Regions from separate parts of the Dietzia sp. PP-33 genome, predicted to be linked through region 2. Evidence: riboswitches for the same ligand, from Rfam matches in the RefSeq annotation. Region 2 holds a riboswitch; the other holds the start of a gene.

Region 1 (3,392 bases), on a different contig from region 2:
TACGGGGTGAACACACCCTCACCGTCCGGCTCCCGGTGGAATTGCGCCGGGCCACCCTCGACGTCTACGAGATCCGCGCCGACGGGGTGCGCGAGTACACCGTCGGACCGGACGGGCCGGGCGAGCTCCTCATCCCGGTCACCCTCCCTGACGAGGGCCGGATCGAGGGCCTGGCGATCCGCGCGGTCGCGATCGTCTACGCGGCCGACGGCTCCGAGACCATCCTCAACGGCGAGTGGTCGGTCGGCGTCACCTACGAGGGGTGAGCAGGCCGGTCACGCGTCCAGTTCGCGGGCGACCGCACGGAGCACGGACGCCACGCGCCCCGACACCTTGTGGTCGGGACGGTGGCCGCGACGCAGCTCCGGCTGGACGGTCGTCTCGAGCACCTTGATCATGTCCTCGACCATCCCGTGCAGCTCGTCGGCCGAGTGCCTGGGGCCGCCACGAGGCGCGCGGTCCTGGACGACGGAGGGCTCCTCGTGGACGACCACGCGCAGGGCCTGCGGGCCGCGCCGGCCCGAGACCATGTCGAACTCCACGCGCTGGCGGGGCCGGAGGGTGTCCACCCCTTCCGGGAGCACGTCCGAGCGGACGTAGACGTCCTCCCCGCCCTCGTGGGACAGGAAGCCGAAGCCCTTCTCCGCGTCGTACCACTTGACCCTGCCACTGGGCACCGCGAACCACCTCTCCACACGGGCGTGCGCACGCACGCCCGGCAACCTCGACCAACCTCAGAGACTACCCTCGCCCACGCGTTGGTCCGCCGCCCCCGCGGGGCCGGTAGCCTCCCCGTGTGACCTCAGACGCTCGACGACCCGCCGACGACCCCGATCCCTGGGCACCCCGCACGGCCGAGCCCGCCCCGACCCGCCCGCGACGCCGCGGCCTGTTCGTCGCGGCGCTGGCCATCTTCGCGGTCGGAGTGGTGTTCACGGTTCTCGCCGCGGCCACCCCGCTCGTCCTCGGTCGGGACGCACCCACCGTCCTCTACGTGGGTGCGATGGTCTTCACCCCGGTCGGATTCCTCCTGGGCCTGCTGTACGCGATCCTGGGCTCGCGGCCTCCCAGGGTGTGACCAGACCCACCACTTCTCGAACTCGCTGGTAACGAGCAGATAACGCCGAGGCCGTCGACCTCTGCGACCTGGTTTTATCTCAGAATGGTGACGATCCGGCATCAAGCCGCTACAGTTCGATGCAGACTCGTCAGCGAGTTGGCATCGGACGCACCACCTAACCCCGCCCTGCGGCCGATGCGACACTGACCGTTACCGGGCGGGGACGGGGGACCCGATCAGGGCCCACCACGGGCCGGCGACCTCAGGTCGCCTGGGGGTGAAGCCGCCGCAGGCGGCCGGGCGCACTCGTCCGAACCCGACAGCTCACCCCGTAGGCACAGAGTGAAAAGGACTGACGCGTATATGACCTCGAACACCGGACGCCACCGCGCTGCCACCCCCGCCTCCGCGCCCAGGACGGCGGTGAAGGTCGTCCTCGCGGGCACCGCGTTCTCCGCCGCCGGGCTCGCCCTCGCACCGGCCGCGAGCGCCGCCCCGGACTCCGACTGGGACCGTCTGGCCCAGTGTGAGGCCGGCGGCAACTGGGGCATCAACACCGGCAACGGCTACCACGGTGGCCTGCAGTTCTCGCCGAGCACCTGGGCGGCCTACGGCGGCACGCAGTACGCGCCGACCGCCAACCAGGCCACCCGCGAGCAGCAGATCGCGATCGCCGAGAAGACCCTCGCCGGCCAGGGCTGGGGAGCGTGGCCCGCCTGCTCGGCCAAGCTCGGACTGAACTCCGCCCCGACGCCCCGTGACGTCGCCCAGGCGGCCCCCGCCCCCGCTCCCGCGGCCCCGGCCGCCCCCGCGGCACCGGAGGCCGTCACCGCCGCCGACCATGTGGCGACGCTCTCCGCGTTCGCCGAGGGGCGCGGCATCGCGCTCCCGATCACGGACGGTTACCAGGCCAACAAGGATCTCGTGGACGCCGCGTACGCCGACAACCAGTCGGCCGTGGACGGCTTCTTCTCCACTTACCTGGCCAACTGATACCGCTCGACCAGACCGCGACGACAGGGCCGCCACTCCCTACGGGGAGGGCGGCCCTGTCGTCGTGTCCCGCGCGTGCCGGGGGTCAGCGGGGCTGGTACACGGTCCTGTGGACCACGGGGTCCGGGTGGACGTAGTCCAGGCGCCGCTGCGGCAACGGGAAGATCTCCTGTCCGAAGGGGGACAGTCCCCCCGCCACGAGCGCAGCTAGTTCGGTCACGGGGTGCTCGCCGAACGAGTCGTCGGGCCATCCCGGGTTGTCGTAGGTCAGTTTCTTGGCAGCCACGTGTTCATTCTCTCACCTCGGGCCCGATCCGTCAGCAACCGGGTCTGATCCCACCGTCACCGGTACTCGCCGGCCGCCGGACCTCACTAGGCTGGTGCGGACATGTCCCCCTCGCGCGTCACGACCCGACACCCCACCAGCGGCGAACCCGATTTTCCCGCCTGGTTGGCCGGCCTGTCCGATGACACCCTCGTCCGCCTGTGCGAGCTGCGCGCGGACGTGGCCACCCCTCCCCCGGCCTCGCTCGACGTGCTCGCCTCCCGGCTGCGGCTGCCGGCGTCGACGGCGCGCGCGATGAACACCCTGACGTGGCCCGAGCTACTGGTGCTGTCCACCGCTGCGGCGCTCGGCGCCGATTCCGGCCCCGTTCCACTCGGCGCGGTGTCGGGACGGCTGGGTGTCGACGACGACGAGCCGGCTCTCCGCGCGGCAGTGGGCACCCTCCGGGATCTCGCGCTGTTCTGGGGCGACCCGGCGCACGCCCGGATCGTCCCCGTCACCGGCGCGGCGGTCGAGGCGGCTCCGGTGGCCGCTCCCCGTCCCGGAGAGCCAGTCGGGGCCGGGCTCGACACCGCGTGGAGCGGCCTGTCGGACCGGGCACTGGGAGTTCTCGAGGCCATCGCCCGCGGCCGGACACCGGTCGGGGCCCTCGGTCCGGGCGCCTCGGACGCGGTCCGCGCCGCGGCGGCCGAACTCGCCGATGCCGGACTCGCCGAGCTCACCGGAACCGAGGACGGCGAGGTTGTCGTACCCCGGGCCCACTCACTGGACCGGGCCCGGCACGGAGCCCGCCCCGGCGGCTCCTCGCTGCTCGACGTGCCCGCCTGGGCGGGGCCCGACACGAGGAACGGCGGCACCGCGAAGACCGGGTCCACCAGGAAGAGCACCTCCGCCACCAGGGTCGACGCCTCCGGGGGCGTGGCCGCCCTCGACCTCCTGCACCGATGCGACGCTCTCCTCGCGACGCTGTCCGTCCACCCGGCCGCCACCCTGAAGGCCGGAGGAGTGGGTGTCCGCGAGCTCCGCCGTGTCGCCCGGGCCGCCGGGGTCACC
Region 2 (3,392 bases):
CGTCGACGGTCGCACGGGCGTCCTGGAGGGCCCGGTGGTTCGGCTCGACGGCCGAGCCCAGATGAGCGGCGAGCTCACCGAGACGATGACCGCGGGTCTCGCCCCGGTGGAGCACCTTCCGCGCCAGGGCGAGGGTGCAGACCGAGGGGGGGTCGGGCCACGGATGGCCGGTGGACGCGGCTGCCGCGCGGAGGAACCCGAGGTCGAACCGCGCGTTGTGGGCTACCAGGACGGCCCCGCGCGAGAACTCCAGGAACGTCGCCATCACCTCGCCCAATGAGGGGGCCCCGACGAGATCCCCGGGGGCGATGCCGGTGAGCCTGCTGATGTGTCCAGGGAGGTGGCCGTCGATGGCCACGAACGTGGACAGCTCCGCCCGGACCTCGCCGCCCCGCACGCGAACCGCTCCGATCTCGGTGATCTCGTCCGTCCCCGGTCGTGTGCCGCTGGTCTCCAGGTCCACCACGACGAACGTCACCTCGGAGAGCATCGGTTCGAGTTCGTCGAACGCCGCCTGGACCCCGGACGGTCGGGCCGGGACTCGGGTAGGAGGCGAGGGCATGCCGGAAACGGTAGCGACCCGGTCCGACAGGGCCGGGGTGGCCACCCGTCCGACGGCGACCGCGGGAGGGGATGTCGTACCCCGCCCCTACGGTCTGTCGCGGGCGGTAGATCGCGGCGCGGTAACGAATGGGCAACACGCCCAGGACGGAGTGTGATGTAGATCATGTTGTCGATGGACTGCTCACGGTGCCCGGTTCGCCCGCAACAGTGCGAGGACTGCGTTGTCGCTCTGCTCACTTCCGATTCTGTGCAGGTGAGCGCACTTTCCGAGGAGTCGTGCGGATACGTCCTGGAGCCTGAGGTGCGCACCGCGATCGAGGTGCTCATGGAACTCGGAATGGTCTCGTCCCTCGAGATCGTGGCTACTCACACCGCCGCGTAGCGGATGGACTGGACTTCGACGAGATGGTTTCGTAACCTTTTTGAGACCTCGGAAGTCATCACCCGCCCGCCGGTGGGGAGCCGGGGTCACCACCTAAGCGCCCGCAGGGCGCACCGGGGAACCACGTTCCACTGGGGTGAATCGCCTGTAGGCCGAAAAGGCCCGGGGGCGTAGGACAGACTTCCGTGTCCGAACCCGTCAGCTAACCCGGTCGGTGTCGCAGGAAGGAAGAGGATATCAGTCTCGTGGGAGCTCACAGCATCAAGACCAGTTCGACCGGGCGCCGTGCCGCCGCCGCAGGACTGCTCGCAGCCGGGGCCGCCGTAGCCGCCTCCGGTACCGCGGCCGCCGCGCCCGTGACCGTGGACGTGCCCGTCGAGCTCCGCCTGCCGGGCGTGCCCGCCCAGGTCACCGTCGACCTCCCTGAGGGCGTCGCCCTCCCCGCCGGTCTCGTGCAGGCGGCCCCCGCCCAGGCGGCACCTGTCGAGTTCGCCACCCCGGCTCCGGTCGTCTCCACCGGCCAGCGGATCGTCGACGCCGCCAGCACCCGGGTCGGTTCCCCCTACGTGTGGGGCGCCACCGGTCCCAGCTCGTTCGACTGCTCCGGTCTGACGTCCTGGGCATACAAGGAGGCCGGGATCTCCATCCCGCGCACCAGCCAGGCCCAGATCGGCGGAGGCACCCAGGTCGCCAAGGCCGACCTGCAGCCCGGCGACATCGTCGCCTTCTACGACGGCGCCAGCCACGTCGGCCTCTACGCCGGCAACGGCCAGGTCGTGCACTCCCCGTCCTCGGGCAGCTCAGTGCACTACGCCCCGCTGGACTCCATGCCGTTCTACGGTGCGACCCGCTACTACTGAGTCGCCCCGGGTCACGCGCTCTCCCGAACCCCGCCGACCACCGGACGCATAACCGGTGTCGGCGGGGTTCGTCGTCTGTACCATCCCGACCACGGAGCATGACGGCGTCTCCGCCGCATTCCGGTCGTCAGAGAACACCTAACCGAGAGCTCGACAGTGCCCATGACCTGCAGTGTCCGAGCGGTCGCGATATCCGTGGCCGCGGCAACAGTACTGAGCGCTGGTGCCGGGGTGGCCTCGGCGCAGATTCTCGCCCCACCGCCCGGTACGTCGCCGGGTGTCGTCGAGCCCCCTGCGCCCCCCGCCACTGTTACCGCCCCCACCACCCCTACCGCCCCCACCGTTCCCACCACCTCGATCGCTCCCACCGTCGACACCGCCCCGGCCGGCGAGGACCTGGCCGAGCTGGCGCGGTTGTCCGAGGAGGCCGGTGCCCTGGGGGAGGAACTGCATCAGGCACGGTCGGACCTCGACCGCGCGGTCGCCGAGCGTGATCGTCGCGAACGTGAGGCCGGTGTCGCCGTCGCACGTGCTCTGGCCGCCGATGTGGACGCCTCGCGGGACCAGTCCCTCGTCGACCGCCTCGCGACCATGCGCTACCGGGGGGGTGACACCGGCGCCACCCGTGCCGCGGTACTCGCCGACAGTCCCCGCGACCTGGTCGACCGGCTCGGGACCCTGCAGCGGCTCTCCGGTACGACCACCAGCGCGCTCGACGCGTCGCGGGCGGCCTCGGTGGAGGCCGCCCGCCTCCGACTGGACGCCGAGGCGGCCTCGGAGCTCGCGCGGGTATCCGCCCGGGACGCACAGAATCGGTCGGATGAGATCGATCGCCGGACGGACGAGATGAGGGCGCGGATCGACGAGGTGAGGACCCGGGTGGACGCGCTCTCGGACACCCAACGTCGGCTCTGGGCCGGAGGGCCGCTCGTGCCCCCGGGTTACGTCGCGCCGCCCGCCGACGGGGTCAACTCGGCCGCTCTGAACGTGGCCCTCACCCGACTCGGCGCGCCGTATTCATGGGGGGCGACCGGCCCGTCGGAGTTCGACTGCTCGGGACTCATGGTGTGGTCCTACGCCCGGGAGGGCAAGACGCTACCGCGGTCGAGTCAGGCGCAGGCGGTGTCGGGAGCGCCCGTCGCGATGGCCGATATCCAACCGGGCGACCTCGTGATCTACTTCCCGGAGGCGACCCACGTCGGCATGTACGCAGGCGACGGTCTGGTGCTGCACGCGCCGACCTACGGCGTCCCGGTCAAGCTGGAGAAGGTCGACGCGATGCCGGTCAGCGCGATCCGACGCTACTGACCCGGGGAGACCGGGCAGGCGCGTCGTCGTGGCGCTGTGGCAGGCTCGGACCCGATGACGAGGACCCTGTTGATCACCAACGACTATCCGCCGCGACCCGGCGGCATCCAGTCGTACCTGGAGACCTACCTGGCCCACCTCGACGCCGAGGACGTCGCGGTGCTCACCTCGACGTTCCGCGGGGACGAGTCGGCGGACTACGACGCATCCCGGCCCTACCTGGTCGAGAGGGTCCCCACGGAGATGCTGCTCCCGACCCCTGATCTCGCCGCGCGTGC

The links. Region 2 has a riboswitch for cyclic di-AMP ahead of NJE57_RS10955 (C40 family peptidase). Riboswitches for the same ligand answer to the same signal wherever they lie in the genome.
Region 1: linked by a shared signal. The riboswitch ahead of NJE57_RS07980 (transglycosylase family protein) and the one ahead of NJE57_RS10955 (C40 family peptidase) in region 2 are both predicted to bind cyclic di-AMP.

Annotation. Positions count from the first base shown of each region.
Region 1 covers NZ_JAMYEI010000003.1:373,047-376,438, forward strand. Annotated here, with positions in the region: gene NJE57_RS07965 (DUF2771 family protein) at 1-266, shown strand, start outside; gene NJE57_RS07970 (cold-shock protein) at 276-677, opposite strand; gene NJE57_RS07975 (hypothetical protein) at 797-1,078, shown strand; cyclic di-AMP (ydaO/yuaA leader) riboswitch at 1,256-1,412, shown strand; gene NJE57_RS07980 (transglycosylase family protein) at 1,424-2,053, shown strand; gene NJE57_RS07985 (hypothetical protein) at 2,139-2,339, opposite strand; gene NJE57_RS07990 (helicase-associated domain-containing protein) at 2,442-3,392, shown strand, end outside.
Region 2 covers NZ_JAMYEI010000005.1:216,916-220,307, reverse strand. Annotated here, with positions in the region: gene NJE57_RS10965 (DEDD exonuclease domain-containing protein) at 1-562, opposite strand, end outside; gene NJE57_RS10960 (hypothetical protein) at 818-946, shown strand; cyclic di-AMP (ydaO/yuaA leader) riboswitch at 1,027-1,178, shown strand; gene NJE57_RS10955 (C40 family peptidase) at 1,192-1,806, shown strand; gene NJE57_RS10950 (NlpC/P60 family protein) at 1,969-3,114, shown strand; gene NJE57_RS10945 (glycosyltransferase family 4 protein) at 3,169-3,392, shown strand, end outside.